One region of the Streptomyces sp. NBC_01268 genome, then DNA from elsewhere that is predicted to be linked to it. Evidence: riboswitches for the same ligand, from Rfam matches in the RefSeq annotation. Region 1 holds a riboswitch; the other holds the start of a gene.
The links. Region 1 has a riboswitch for S-adenosylmethionine ahead of thrC (threonine synthase). Riboswitches for the same ligand answer to the same signal wherever they lie in the genome.
Positions count from the first base shown of each region.

Region 2: another riboswitch for S-adenosylmethionine. It lies ahead of OG309_RS10300 (aminotransferase class V-fold PLP-dependent enzyme); the one in region 1 lies ahead of thrC (threonine synthase).

Region 1 covers NZ_CP108454.1:4,535,157-4,542,619, forward strand. Annotated here, with positions in the region: gene OG309_RS20205 (DUF4913 domain-containing protein) at 1-408, shown strand, start outside; gene OG309_RS20210 (alpha,alpha-trehalose-phosphate synthase (UDP-forming)) at 399-1,754, opposite strand; gene OG309_RS20215 (glucosyl-3-phosphoglycerate synthase) at 1,906-2,847, opposite strand; SAM riboswitch class I at 2,969-3,113, shown strand; gene thrC (threonine synthase) at 3,131-4,417, shown strand; gene OG309_RS20225 (MoaD/ThiS family protein) at 4,433-4,711, shown strand; gene OG309_RS20230 (cold-shock protein) at 5,174-5,383, shown strand; gene groL (chaperonin GroEL) at 5,747-7,369, shown strand; gene OG309_RS20240 (hypothetical protein) at 7,462-7,463, opposite strand, start outside.
Region 2 covers NZ_CP108454.1:2,349,431-2,356,893, reverse strand. Annotated here, with positions in the region: gene qcrA (cytochrome bc1 complex Rieske iron-sulfur subunit) at 1-618, shown strand, start outside; gene qcrB (cytochrome bc1 complex cytochrome b subunit) at 615-2,240, shown strand; gene trpD (anthranilate phosphoribosyltransferase) at 2,383-3,447, shown strand; SAM riboswitch class IV at 3,561-3,677, shown strand; gene OG309_RS10300 (aminotransferase class V-fold PLP-dependent enzyme) at 3,860-5,302, shown strand; gene OG309_RS10295 (Lrp/AsnC family transcriptional regulator) at 5,385-5,666, opposite strand; gene OG309_RS10290 (rhomboid family intramembrane serine protease) at 5,663-6,397, opposite strand; gene OG309_RS10285 (hypothetical protein) at 6,562-6,804, shown strand; gene OG309_RS10280 (NYN domain-containing protein) at 6,853-7,463, shown strand, end outside.

The DNA of each region.
Region 1 (7,463 bases):
CTCGTCTTCGAATCCCTCGAAGCCTTCGTGAGCGAGTATCTGACGGAGATTCTGCGGCGCCCGGTGGACGGGCAGCGTTTCGCCTGGTGCGCCGAGTGGTGGCGGCATCCCGAGGCGATCGTCCGCTTCGCAGGGATGTGGCGGTCCTTCGAGTACCTGAGGCTGGACGTGTCCATGGGGATGTCCAACTGGTGGCTGCACCACGCCGATCCGCACCTCGCGGTGCTGATGGACGCGTACCGGGGGCCGTTCGTGCACTGCACCGGTCCTCAGGGCCACCAGGAGGCGTACGGCCCGCTCCCGCACAGCCCGGTCCCGCCGGGCGTGCTGGACCTGCCTGCCTTCTCGCTGGCGGCTGCCGACGCGGAGCAGGCAGCCCAGGCCGACGCCGGCACCCGTCAGGCCTGACGCACCGCGTCCAGCTGCGCCAGGAACCACTCCCGGGGCGGCAGCGCCGTCGCCGCGGTGGCGAGGCGCTTCGTGCGTTCGGCGCGTTCGGGGGCCGGCATCGACAGGGCCTCGTGGAGGGCCACGGCGGTCTGCGTCACGTCGTAGGGGTTCACCGTGAGGGCGTCCTCGCCCAGCTCCTCGTACGCGCCCGCCTCGCGGGACAGGACCAGGGCGCAGCCCTCGTCGGAGACGACGGGGATCTCCTTGGCGACCAGGTTCATGCCGTCGCGGACGGGGTTGACCAGGGCGACGTCCGCCAGCCGGTAGGCGGCGAGGGAGCGGGTGAAGTCGTCCTGGACGGAGAGCAGGACGGGCTGCCAGTCGGGGGTGCCGAACTCCTCGTTGACCGCCTCGGCGAGCTCGGTGACCGAGGCCGTGTACGCGCGGTAGACCTCCAGGTCCTGCCGGGAGGGGTACGCGGAGGCCAGGTGGACGACCCGGCCGCGCCACTCGGGGCGGGTGGCGAGGAGCTCGCGGTAGGCGAGCAGGCCGCGCGGGATGTTCTTGGAGAGTTCCGTGCGGTCGACGCGGACGATGGTCTTCCGGCCGCCGGTCTCGGCGCGCAGGTCGGCGAGGCGCGCGTCGACCGCGGGGCGGTGGGCGAGGGCACGCAGCTCGTCGCCGTCGACGCCCAGGGGGTACGCGGCGACGCGGGTGGTGGCGTCGACGAGCGGGTCGGCGAGGAAGGCGGAGGCCCAGGCGCGGGTGTGGAAGCCGCGCTCGTCCGCGCCGAGCATGCCCTCGACCAGCTCGCGGTGGATGTCGTCGGGCAGCATCTCCAGGTAGCCGGGCGCCGCCCACGGGGTGTGCGTGAAGTGCCCGATCCGCAGGTCCGGGCGGAGCGCGCGGAGCATGCCGGGGACGAGCGCCAGGTGGTAGTCCTGCACGAGGACCGCCGCGCCGGGGTCCGCCGCCTCGGCGAGGGCCTCGGCGAAGGCGCGGTTGTAGGCGCGGTAGGAGCCCCAGCGGCGGCGGAAGTCCGCGTCGAAGACGGGCTCGCGCGGGATGTCGTACAGGTGGTGGTGGAGGAACCAGAGCACCGAGTTCGCGATGCCGTTGTACGCGTCGGCGTACACCTCCGGGTCGATGTCCAGCATGCGTACGCCCGGTTCGGCGACCCCGCGGCGGACGGCCTCGCGATCGCCGTCGCCGAGCGCGGCGCACACCCAGAGGCCGCCCTCCGAGGAGACGGCGCTCAGGCCCGAGACGAGCCCGCCGCCGCCCCGCCGGGTGTCCAGGGAGCCGTCGTCACGCACGGTGTACGAGACCGGGCCGCGGTTCGATGCCACGAGGACGGTAGCCATACGGCGAACCTAGCCCGTCCGGTAAACGCTCAAACGTACGGATACCAGACGGGCGGGTTCGGCCACGGAGGGTGTGCGGCCCGGTCCCGCGGGCGCCGGGCCCGGCGCGCCGAGCGGCCACGGCCGGTCCCGGTCGCCGCCGGTCCCGGTGTCACGCCACGCGGCGGTGCGCGTACTCCGCGATCTCCGCCATCGGCGGGCGTTCCTCCGTGTCCACCGGGTACGTGTGGGGCTCGAAGCCCTTCTCGCCCCGCTCGAACTGGGTCAGCCGCGGGCGCACCAGATGCCCGCGGGACAGGCGCAGCTGCGCCGTCCGGTAGATCGCGGCCGCCATCCGGCCCAGCGCCCGCCCGTCCTGGTGCCGGTGCTTGCGCACCCCCACGTCCACCTGCGCGAGGGCGTCCAGGCCCACCGTGTGCAGGGCGTCGACGAGCAGGCCCAGCTCCACTCCGTAACCGACCGGGAACGGCAGCCGTTCGAGCAGCGAGCGGCGGGCCGCGTACTCGCCGCCCAGCGGCTGGACGAAGCCGGCCAGCTGCGGCCAGTGCAGATTGAGCAGCGGGCGCGCCACCAGTTCCGTCACCCGACCGCCCTGACCAGGGGTGTCGCCGAGCGGGCGGTCGTACATCGCCTTCACGAAGTCGACGTCCGGATCGGTGAGCAGGGGGCCCACGATGCCGGTGACGAAGTCCGCGGAGAAGTCCCTGAGGTCCGCGTCCACGAAGCAGACCACGTCCCCGTTCGTCACCATGAGTGACCGCCACAGGACCTCGCCCTTGCCGGGCACCGCCGGTATCCGGGGCAGGATCGCGTCGCGCGCCACCACCCGCGCGCCGGCCGCCGCCGCGACCTCCGCCGTACGGTCCGTGGAGCCCGAGTCGATCACCACGAGCTCGTCCACCAGCGGGACCGCCTCGGTCATCAGCTCGCGGCGGATCACGGAGACGATCGTGCCGACCGTCGCCTCCTCGTTCAGCGCGGGCAGCACCACGCTGACCCGCGTCCCCCGCTTGGCGGCGAGGACGCGCTCCAGCGGGCGGTCGGCAACGGACCAGGACCGCCGGGCCAGCCAGCGCTCCACCTCTTCCAGCAACGTGATCTCCATCTCGCGGATCGGACGACCGTCTCCACCTTCGTAGCCTTCGGTTACAGTCTTGAACAACGCGGATCCCCGATGCATGTCGGGGTGCCGACCGCGTCTCACAATCGAATACCGCTCATCCAGAGGGGCAGAGGGAAACGGCCCGTTGAAGCCCCGGCAACCCTCCAGTCGGTTACTCGTCCTCCAGCGAGGTCCCCGACTAGGGAAGGTGCCAAATCCGTCTCATGGCGAAAAATTCGTCATGGGAAAGATGAGGAGAAAGGGCCTCGCCTCCATGGCTGCACAGACCGTCGCACCCGGAACCACCGTCGACCTCGGTCCCGCTTCCGGACTCTCTTGTCGCGAATGCGGCGAATCCTTCCCGCTCGGCCCGATCTTCGCCTGCGAGCTCTGTTTCGGCCCGCTCGAAGTCGCGTACGACCTGCCCTCCGGTGACCCGGAGGAGCTGCGCAAGCGCATCGAGGCCGGCCCCGCCAACATCTGGCGCTACGCCCCGCTGCTGCCCGTCCCGGCCGACGTCGCCGAGAAGCCGAACCTGAACCCCGGCTGGACCCCGCTCGTCAAGGCCGACAACCTGGCCCGCGAGATCGGCGTCGAGCCCGGCAAGCTGTTCGTCAAGGACGACTCCGGCAACCCGACCCACTCCTTCAAGGACCGGGTCGTCGCCCAGGCCATCGAGGCCGCCCGCGCCTTCGGCTTCACCACCCTGTCCTGCTCCTCCACCGGCAACCTGGCCGGCGCCGTCGGCGCGGCCGCCGCCCGGGCCGGCTTCCGCTCCTGCGTGTTCATCCCGCACGACCTGGAACAGGGCAAGGTCGTCATGGCCGGTGTCTACGGCGGTGACCTCGTCGCCATCGAGGGCAACTACGACGACGTCAACCGCTTCTGCTCGGAGCTCATCGGCGACCCGCTCGGCGAGGGCTGGGGCTTCGTCAACGTCAACCTGCGCCCGTACTACGGCGAGGGCTCCAAGACGCTCGCGTACGAGATCTGCGAGCAGCTCGGCTGGGTCATCCCCGACCAGCTGGTCATCCCGATCGCCTCCGGCTCGCAGCTCACCAAGATCGACAAGGGTCTGCAGGAGCTCATCAAGCTGGGCCTGGTCGAGGACAAGCCGTACCGGATCTTCGGCGCCCAGGCCGAGGGCTGCTCCCCGGTCTCCGTCGCCTTCAAGGCCGGCCACGACGTGGTGAAGCCCCAGAAGCCGAACACCATCGCCAAGTCCCTCGCCATCGGCAACCCGGCCGACGGGCCGTACGTGCTCGACATCGCCCGCCGCACCGGCGGCGCCGTGGAGGACGTGAACGACGAGCAGGTCGTGGACGCGATCAAGCTGCTCGCCCGCACCGAGGGCATCTTCGCCGAGACCGCGGGCGGCGTGACCGTCGGCGTCACCAGGAAGCTGGTCGAGGCGGGTCTGATCGACCCGACGCTGACGACGGTGGTCCTCAACACCGGCGACGGCCTCAAGACCCTCGACGCCGTTGCCGACAGCTCTCAGGCGACCGCCACCATCCGCCCGAGCCTGGACGCGTTCCGCGACGCGGGCCTGGCCCACTGAAAGGTACGTGACCCCATGGCCGTCAACGTCCGCATCCCCACCATCCTCCGCACCTACACCGGTGGTCAGTCCGAGGTGAAGGCGGAGGGCACGACCCTCGCCGAGGTCATCGCCGACCTGGAGAAGAACCACGCGGGCATCGCCGCCCGTGTCCTGGACGACCAGGGCAAGCTGCGCCGCTTCGTCAACGTGTACGTCAACGACGACGACGTGCGCTTCGAGCAGGGCCTGGAGACCGCGACGCCGGACGGCGCGGGCGTCTCCATCATCCCGGCGGTCGCCGGCGGCTGCTGAGCCGCGGGGCCCGGTGGGCCCCCGGGGTCCGCTCGGGCCCCTCGGGCCTCCTCCGCCCCTTCCGCGCTTACCCGCGGTATCCGTCTTATCTGAATTGCCCCTTCCGCGAGAAGAAGCGGAGGGGGCAATTCTGCATGGTTGAGCGCGGTAGAGTTGGGGAAGTCCCCTCCGCTGCTCATGCCAGGCGCATATGAGAATGCGCCCGTGCGCGACAAGAAGCAGCCAAAGTGCCCGTGCCTTGTGTACCTTCTGCGCGCTTTGCCCGGCCCGACTTGACCCGGAATTCAAGGGAATCTCCCCAATTCGCCTTTCAGGCCTGCCCAGAATTCTCGTCCGATTGACCTGTTGCAGAGGGCAGTTGGGCAGATACATTCAGCCGCGGTCGACGCGTTCCGGCGCAGGGTCTGACCCGGGTCCGCGAAGTGCGGCCCCGCGCAAGGGCCAGTAATAGGGGAGTTAGGCATGGCTCAGGGCACCGTCAAGTGGTTCAACGCGGAGAAGGGCTACGGCTTCATCGCGGTCGACGGTGGTGCGGATGTTTTCGTCCACTACAGCGCGATCCAGATGGACGGCTACCGCACCCTTGAAGAAGGGCAGCGGGTCGAGTTCGAGATCTCGCAGGGCCAGAAGGGTCCGCAGGCGGACATGGTCAAGCTCGCCGCCTCTGCCTGAGCGCGGCGCGATCGGCCACCGACGCACTTCCGTCGAGGGGCCCGCATCCAGACCGGATGCGGGCCCCTCGTCATGTCCGGCGCCGGGCGGGGCGCCCCGCGGGGCGGACATGTGCGCCCGGCGCGTGCGCCCGGCTCGTGCTCCCAGGGGTGACCGATCCTCGGTAGTCGCTTGCACTCGCATGGGGCGAGTGCTAATCATTGGCGTTAGCACTCTGAAGGTGAGAGTGCTTAATCGAGGATCGGGCAGACGAGGCCCGCGGCCAGGTGGGGCAAGGAACCACAGGGCTCGCAGGCCGTCCGTCGCGGGCGTCGGCGCGGTCCAGGAGCGTTATCCACCCCATGTCCGGGAGGACCACTTCACATGGCCAAGATCATCGCGTTCGACGAGGAGGCCCGGCGCGGTCTCGAGCGCGGCATGAACCAGCTCGCTGACGCCGTCAAGGTCACCCTCGGCCCGAAGGGCCGCAACGTCGTCCTCGAGAAGAAGTGGGGCGCCCCCACGATCACCAACGATGGTGTCTCCATCGCCAAGGAGATCGAGCTCGAGGACCCGTACGAGAAGATCGGCGCCGAGCTGGTCAAGGAAGTCGCCAAGAAGACGGACGACGTCGCCGGCGACGGTACGACCACCGCCACCGTCCTCGCCCAGGCGCTCGTTCGCGAGGGCCTGCGCAACGTGGCCGCCGGTGCCAACCCGATGGCCCTCAAGCGCGGCATCGAGAAGGCCGTCGAGGCCGTCTCCGGCGCCCTGCTCGAGCAGGCGAAGGATGTCGAGACCAAGGAGCAGATCGCTTCCACGGCCTCCATCTCCGCCGCCGACACCCAGATCGGCGAGCTCATCGCCGAGGCGATGGACAAGGTCGGCAAGGAAGGCGTCATCACCGTCGAGGAGTCGCAGACCTTCGGGCTCGAGCTCGAGCTCACCGAGGGCATGCGCTTCGACAAGGGCTACATCTCGGCGTACTTCGCGACCGACATGGAGCGCATGGAGGCGGCCCTGGATGACCCGTACATCCTGATCGTCAACTCCAAGATCTCCTCCGTGAAGGACCTGCTCCCGCTCCTGGAGAAGGTCATGCAGTCGGGCAAGCCGCTGCTGATCATCGCCGAGGACGTCGAGGGCGAGGCGCTGTCGACGCTGGTCGTCAACAAGATCCGCGGCACCTTCAAGTCCGTCGCCGTCAAGGCCCCGGGCTTCGGCGACCGCCGCAAGGCCATGCTGAACGACATCGCCATCCTCACCGGCGGCACGGTCATCTCCGAGGAGGTCGGCCTCAAGCTGGAGAACGCGGGCCTCGACCTGCTGGGCCGCGCCCGCAAGGTCGTCATCACCAAGGACGAGACCACCATCGTCGACGGTGCCGGTGACAGCGAGCAGGTCGCCGGTCGCGTGAACCAGATCCGCGCCGAGATCGAGAACAGCGACTCGGACTACGACCGCGAGAAGCTCCAGGAGCGCCTCGCGAAGCTGGCCGGCGGCGTGGCCGTCATCAAGGCCGGTGCCGCGACCGAGGTCGAGCTCAAGGAGCGCAAGCACCGCATCGAGGACGCCGTTCGCAACGCGAAGGCGGCCGTCGAGGAGGGCATCGTCGCCGGTGGCGGCGTCGCCCTGCTGCAGGCCTCCGCGGTCTTCGAGAAGCTGGAGCTGGACGGCGACGAGGCCACCGGTGCCAACGCCGTCAAGCTGGCCCTGGAGGCCCCGCTCAAGCAGATCGCCGTCAACGGTGGTCTCGAGGGTGGCGTCGTCGTGGAGAAGGTGCGCAACCTCCCCGTCGGCCACGGCCTGAACGCCGCGACCGGTGAGTACGTCGACATGATCGCCGAGGGCATCATCGACCCGGCGAAGGTCACCCGCTCCGCGCTGCAGAACGCGGCGTCCATCGCGGCCCTGTTCCTCACCACCGAGGCCGTCATCGCCGACAAGCCGGAGAAGGCGTCCGCGCCGGCCGGCGGCGGCATGCCGGGCGGTGACATGGACTTCTGATCCTCGTAGAGGATCGGCGGTTCATCGCTGAACGCCGAAGGGCGGCACCCCGTGGGGGTGCCGCCCTTCAGTCGTGTGCGGAGCGCAGGAGGTC
Region 2 (7,463 bases), 2.2 Mb from region 1:
GACTTCGCGGCCGGTGCCGCCGAGTCCGGCTTCGGCCGGCGCAAGCTGATCCGCAACACGCTGTTCGGCGCGCTGGCCATGGTGCCGCTCTCCGGCATCGTGCTGCTGCGTGACATGGGCCCGCTGCCCGAGAAGAAGCTCCGCTCCACCCTGTGGGCCAAGGGCAAGCTGCTCGTCAACATGAACACGCACGAGCCGCTGCGTCCCGAGGACGTCGCGGTCGGTTCGCTGACCTTCGCGATGCCCGAGGGCCTCTCGGAGCACGACGAGCACTTCCAGACCGAGATCGCCAAGGCCGCCCTGATGATCGTCCGCATCCAGCCGGAGGACATCAAGGACAAGCGCGAGCTCGAGTGGTCGCACGAGGGCATCGTCGCCTTCTCGAAGATCTGCACCCACGTCGGCTGCCCGATCTCTCTGTACGAGCAGCAGACGCACCACGTGCTCTGCCCGTGCCACCAGTCCACCTTCGACCTGTCCGACGGCGCCCGTGTCATCTTCGGCCCGGCCGGCCACGCCCTCCCGCAGCTGCGGATCGGCGTGAACGACAAGGGCTTCCTGGAGGCGCACGGCGACTTCGATGAGCCCGTCGGTCCCGCCTTCTGGGAGCGCGGATGAGCACTGTGACCAATACGCAGAAGAAGGCCCCCGCCGGCGAGCGCATCGCCGACTGGGCCGACGGCCGCCTGGGGATCTACACGCTGGCCAAGGCCAACATGCGGAAGATCTTCCCGGACCACTGGTCGTTCATGCTGGGCGAGGTCTGCCTCTACAGCTTCCTCATCATCATCCTGACGGGCGTCTATCTGACGATGTTCTTCCACCCGTCGATGAACGAGGTGGAGTACGTCGGACCGTACGTCCCGCTCCAGGGACAGCTGATGTCCGAGGCGTTCAACTCGACCATGCACATCTCGTTCGAGGTGCGCGGTGGTCTGCTGATCCGGCAGATCCACCACTGGGCGGCGCTGATCTTCCTCGCCGGCATGTTCGTGCACATGATGCGCGTGTTCTTCACCGGCGCGTTCCGCAAGCCGCGTGAGATCAACTGGCTGTTCGGCTTCCTGCTGTTCTTCCTGGGCATGTTCACCGGCTTCACCGGTTACTCGCTCCCGGACGACCTGCTCTCCGGCACCGGTGTGCGCTTCATGCAGGGCGCGATCCTGTCCGTGCCGATCGTCGGCACGTACCTGTCGATGTTCCTGTTCGGCGGGGAGTTCCCCGGCGGCGACTTCGTCGCCCGGTTCTACTCGGCGCACGTGCTGCTGCTGCCCGGCATCATGCTGGGTCTCGTGGTCGCGCACCTCATCCTGGTGTTCGTCCACAAGCACACGCAGTTCGAGGGCCCCGGCCGCACGAACAAGAACGTCGTCGGCATGCCGCTGCTGCCGGTGTACATGGCGAAGGCCGGAGGCTTCTTCTTCCTGGTCTTCGGCGTCATCGCGGTCATCGCGGCGATCGCCTCGATCAACCCGATCTGGGCCATCGGCCCGTACCGGCCGGACCAGGTGTCCACCGGCGCCCAGCCCGACTGGTACATGGGCTTCGCCGAGGGTCTGATCCGTGTCATGCCGGGCTGGGAGATCAACCTGTGGGGCCACACGCTGGTCCTCGGCGTGATGATCCCGCTGGCGATCTTCCCGGCGGTGCTCGCGGCGATCGCGGTCTACCCGTTCATCGAGTCCTGGATCACGGGCGACAAGCGCGAGCACCACATCGCGCAGCGCCCGCGCAACGCTCCGACGCGCACCGCCTTCGGTGTCGCCTGGATCACCGCGTACATGATCATGCTCGTCGGTGGCGGCAACGACCTCTGGGCCACGCACTTCCACCTGTCGATCAACTCGATCACCTGGTTCGTCCGGATCTTCTTCTTCGCCGGACCGGTCATCGCGTTCGTCGTCACCAAGCGCATCTGCCTCGGCCTGCAGCGCCGGGACAAGGACAAGGTGCTGCACGGGCGCGAGTCCGGCATCATCAAGCGCCTGCCGCACGGTGAGTTCGTCGAGGTCCACCAGCCGCTCAGCCAGGGTGAGCTGCACCGTCTCACGGCGCACGAGCAGTACGAGGCCGCGGCCCTGCCGCCGGCCGTCGACGAGAACGGCGTGGAGCGCAAGATCGGGCGTATGGAGAAGCTCCGGGTCAAGCTCAGCAAGGGCTACTACGGCGCGGACAACCAGATCACCAAGCCCACCGCCGAGGAGTACAAGGAGATCACGAGCGGCCACGGCCACCACTGATCACCTGACCTCCTGAAGCAGGTCGCCACGGCGAGAGCCCCGTCCATTCGATGGACGGGGCTCTTTGCCGTCCCCGCGGATCGATAGGGTGGGAAGGTACCCATCCCCGAAGATCACCGATCACCGATCGCCAGGAGCTGCCATGAGCGCTGCGACCCCCGCTGGAGGACTCGACTCGGCGGGCCGCTCCTGGCCCGCCGTCCTGGACGGTCTGCTGAGCGGCCGCGACCAGAGCGCGGAGGACACCGCCTGGGCGATGGACCGCATCCTGCGCGGTGAGGCCACGGCCGCCCAGATCGCCGGCTTCGTCGTCGCCCTGCGCGCCAAGGGCGAGACCGTCGAGGAGATCACCGGCCTCGTCCGGACCATGTACGAGCACGCCAACACGATCGAGGTGCCCGGCCCGTCCGTGGACATCGTCGGCACCGGTGGCGACGGCGCCAAGACCGTCAACATCTCCACCATGTCGGCGATCGTGGTGGCCGGCACCGGCGCCAAGGTCGTCAAGCACGGCAACCGCGCCGCGTCCAGCGCCAGCGGTGCCTCCGACGTCCTGGAGAAGCTGGGCGTCAACCTGGAGCTGACCCCCGCGCGGGTGGCCGAGGTCGCCGGCGAGGCCGGCATCACCTTCTGCTTCGCGGTGAAGTTCCACCCGGCGCTGCGCCACGTGGCGATGGCCCGCAAGGAGCTGGGCATCCGCACGGTCTTCAACTTCCTCGGGCCGCTCACCAACCCGGCCCGGGTGCGGGCCCAGGCCACCGGCGTGGCCGACCCCCGGATGGCCCCGATCGTCGCCGGGGTGCTCGCCGAGCGCGGCTCCTCGGCGCTGGTCTTCCGCGGCGACGACGGTCTGGACGAGCTGACCACGACGGCGACCTCCCGGGTGTGGATCGTCCGGGACGGCACGGTCCGCGAGGAGTCCTTCGACCCGCGCGACGTCGGCATCGACATCGTCCCGGTGGAGGCCCTGCGCGGTGCCGACGCCTCGTACAACGCCGACGTGGCGCGCCGCCTGCTGGCCGGCGAGACCGGTCCGGTGCGGGACGCGGTGCTGCTCAACTCGGCGGCGGCGCTCACCGCGCTCGAACCGGGCGAGGGCACCCTGGCGGAGCAACTGCGGGTGGGCATCGCGAAGGCGGCCGAGTCCATCGACTCCGGCGCCGCCCGCCGGGCCCTGGAGCGCTGGATCGCGGCCAGCAACGCCTAGCCCCGCCCCCCACCGGTACCGGGTCCTCCGGTACGCGGCCCCTTACGCAACCCCGTTCCGAATGCCGGGACGGGGTTGCGTCGTCGTGATCGACTGGCATAGGTTCTGTGACAGGTCATGAGTGACAGCGACAAAGCCCCGGCTGGCTGTCCGGCAACCCTCCGTCCGTGGCGGGGTGCCCCGGGTGAAGACCAGGCCGTACGAGCAGCAGCCTGCGGCAAGCGCGGACCCCTGCGCAGAACCCTGGGGTCCTTGGTCCTCTAGGGAGCAGTGTCTCGTGAGCAAGCGAATGCGTTAGGGCCGTCGGCCCACTTCTTCACCGAACACCCGTACGCGGCGCCCCCTTTCTTCGCGCTGCCCTGCGGGCTCTTTCACGCCTTTTCGCGCCCCTTTTCTGCCGGGAGATACCGTCATGTCCGCATGCCCGAACGCCGCCGCCACCGCCACCGCTTCCGTCCCCTCCGGTGACGCGGCGGACCCCTGCTGCGCCGCCCCGCTGCCGGTCCTCGGCCGCGACGTCACCGTCCCGCTCGTCACCGGCGGCGAGGTCAGCTACGCCGCGCTCGACTACGCCGCCAGCGCCCCGGCCCTGCAGCGCGTGTGGGACGACGTCGCCGCGTACGCCCCGTACTACGGCAGCGTCCACCGCGGTGCCGGCTACCTCTCCCAGCTCTCCACCGACCTGTTCGAGAACAGCCGCGCCACCGTCGCCGAGTTCCTCGACTGCCGCCCCGGTGACCAGGTGGTCTTCACCCGCTCCACCACCGACTCGCTCAACCTGCTCGCCCAGGTGATCCCCGCCGACTGCCAGGTCTTCGTCTTCGAGACCGAGCACCACGCCTCGCTGCTGCCCTGGCGCGACGCCCGGGTCACCTACCTCAACGCCCCGCGCACCCCGCGCGAGGCCGTCGAGACCCTGGAGCGGGCGCTCGCCGACCGCGACCCTTCCCCGAGCTCTCGGCTTCGCTCGAGCGGGGGAGGCCCCAAGGGCCCCGCCCTGGTCTGCGTGACCGGTGCCTCCAACGTCACCGGCGAGCTGTGGCCGGTCCGGGAACTGGCCGCCGCCGCGCACGCCCACGGTGCGCGGATCGTCCTCGACGCCGCCCAGCTCGCGCCCCACCACCCCGTCTCCGTACAGGAGTTGGACGTCGACTGGATCGCCTTCTCCGGCCACAAGCTGTACGCCCCGTTCGGCTCCGGCGTCCTCGCCGGGCGGGCCGACTGGCTCCAGGACTCCGAGCCCTACCTCGCGGGCGGCGGCGCCTCCCGCAAGGTGGCCCGGCGGGCCGACGGCGGTGTCGACGTGGAGTGGCACACCACCGCGGCCCGGCACGAGGCCGGCTCGCCCAACGTCATCGGCGTCTACTCCATCGCCTCCGCCTGCAAGGCGCTCACCGAGGCCGGCTTCGACCAGCTCGTCGCCCGTGAGCGGCACCTGATCGCGAAGGTCCGCGAGGGCCTGGCCGAGGTGCCCGAGGTGCGGGTGCTCTCGCTCTTCGGCGACGACGCCCCGCGGGTCGGCGTCATCTCCTTCGTCGTGGACGGCTGGAACAGCTCCCACTTCGCCGCCGCGCTCTCCGCCGAGTACGGCATCGGCGTCCGCGACGGCCTCTTCTGCGCCCACCCGCTGGTGCGCACCCTGCTCGGCAGCGACCCGCAGGACCCGGGCGAGTGCGGCGCCCCGGAGGCGGCGCCCGGCGAGAGGTCCCTCAACGCCATCCGCGTCAGCTTCGGCGCGGGGACGCCCGACGAGCACGTGGAGCGGTTCGTCGGCGCGGTGAAGCAGCTGGTGCGCGAGGGCGCCCAGTGGAAGTACCGCACCGAGGACGGCCGCTGCGTGCCCGACCGCGGCTGAGTTCCCTCCCCCGTACGAGTGAAGCCGGCCTCCCGCGGGAGAGGCCGGCTTCCTCGTGCGTGCCGCGTGCTGTGCCGCGGGCTCAGGACTCCAGACCGATGGCGAAGGCCGCGTCCAGGTCGTTCTGGGAGTAGGCCCGGAAGGCGACGTGGGTGTCGGTGCCCTCCACGCCGGGGATCTTGCTGATCTTCCCGGGGATGACGTCGGCGAGGTCGTCGTGGCGCGGCACCCGGACCATGGCGATCAGGTCGTACGTCCCGGTCACCGAGAAGACCTCACTGACGCAGTCGATCGCGGCGATGGACTCCGCGATCTCGGGAATGCGGTCCACGCTGGTCTTGATGAGCACGATCGCGGTGATCACGGCTGGCTTTCTCCCTCGGTGGCCGCGGCTGGTGGTTTCACTTTAACGCCACCTCTGTACCGGCCCCACGCGTAGACGAAGCCGATCGCGAACCCCACCACGTGCGCCAGATACGCCACCCCCGGCCCCGCCCCGGCCGAGCGGGCCGCCAGCCACTGGAGCACGAACCAGAAGATCAGCACGATCCAGGCGGGGAAGCGCAGCGGCAGGAAGAAGAGGAAGGGGAAGAGGCTGGTCACCCGGGAGCGCGGGAAGAGATAGAGGAAGGCCCCGAGCACCCCCGAGATCGCCCCCGACGCCCCGACCAGGGTCTGCGTGCTGTCCGCGTGCGCGGCCGCGTAGCCGAGCAGCGCCAGACAGCCGCAGCCCAGATAGAACAGGGCGAACTCGGCCGGGCCCATCCGCTCCTCGGCCATCGCGCCGAAGACGTACAGGAACAGCATGTTCCCGAGCAGGTGCAGCCAGCTGCCGTGCACGAAGAGCGCGGTCAGCGGGGTGAGCAGGGCGTGCGGACGTCCGCTCGTCAGCTCGGCCGGGATCACGCCCCAGCGTTCGAAGTACGCGCCCTGCGCCGCGAGCAGCCGGTCGCCGGTGCCGTATCCCGGGTTGAGCCCGGACACCGGGCTCAGGGCGAACAGCAGGACGCACAGCGCGATGAGGCCGTACGTCACGGTGGGCCCGTTCCGGGTTCCGTGCCACGCGCCGAGGGCCGTGCGCCGCCATTCGATCATGGACAGATCATGGCGTACCGGGGTCCACCTGGACAGAGTGCCTCGCCGTGACACGGGGTACCCGCGAGGCCGTAGGGTTACGGGCAGACTTCCGCAGTCCGACGGCGCACCGCGGTCCCGTACAACCCCGGAATTCCAGGGAAAGCCCAGAAAGAGGCGGCACGATGACGACGGTTCCCCTGCCGACCCCGGAGACCCGCTGGCGTTGCACGCTCTGCGGCAACCTGACCCGCTTCGACGTCACGCGGTCCTCCAAGGTCGTCGAGTACGTCCATCTGGACCTCGCCGGAGAGCCGAAGGTCGAGGAACGTGAGGTGGTCAGTGAGACCATCGAGTCGGTCCGCTGTCGCTGGTGCAACGCGGTGGACCAGATCGAACTGGTGGACAGGCCGGGTTCCGCTTCCTGAGAAGCGGCCCGTGGGGGCGACGACGACAGGGAAGTGGGGTGACGGATCGTGGCGCAGCCCGCGCACGGTGAAGAACCGACGGGCTCGGCGGGCGACGCCGCCGAGGCGCTCGACCGGCCGCTGCCCGAGCCCGTACGGCGGAAGGTGGTCGCGCTGGTCGCGGACGCCTTCGGTGGGCTGACCGTCGCCGAGCTGCCCGGACCGCTGCGCCAGTACGCCCGCTTCACCGCCTCCCGGCGGGCCAAGTTCGCCGGGAACGCGATGGCGGCCGCCCTGGAGAGCGACCCGCTGTTCCGGCAGCGGATCGGCGAGCGGTTCAAGGAGGCCGAGCCCGAACTGGCCGGCGCCGTCGAGTCCGGTTCCCCGCCCGCCGCCGCCGACCCCGTCGACGTGGCCGCGGCGGCCTACGTGCTGCGCCCGGCCGGCTGGGGCAAGCTGGTCGCCGCCGCCGGCGAGGAGGCCGAGCGCGCCGACGCCGAGCGCGCCGACGAGGCCGGCCGGCGCGAACTGGAGCGGCTGCGCGAGGAGGTCGCGCACGCCCGGGAGCGCACCAGGTCCGAGACCGAACAGCTGCGCCACGACCTGGAGGCGGCCCGCAAGGAAGCCGAATCGCTTCACCGCAAGCTGCGCAGCGCCCAGAGCGACGTGAAGCGCGGCGA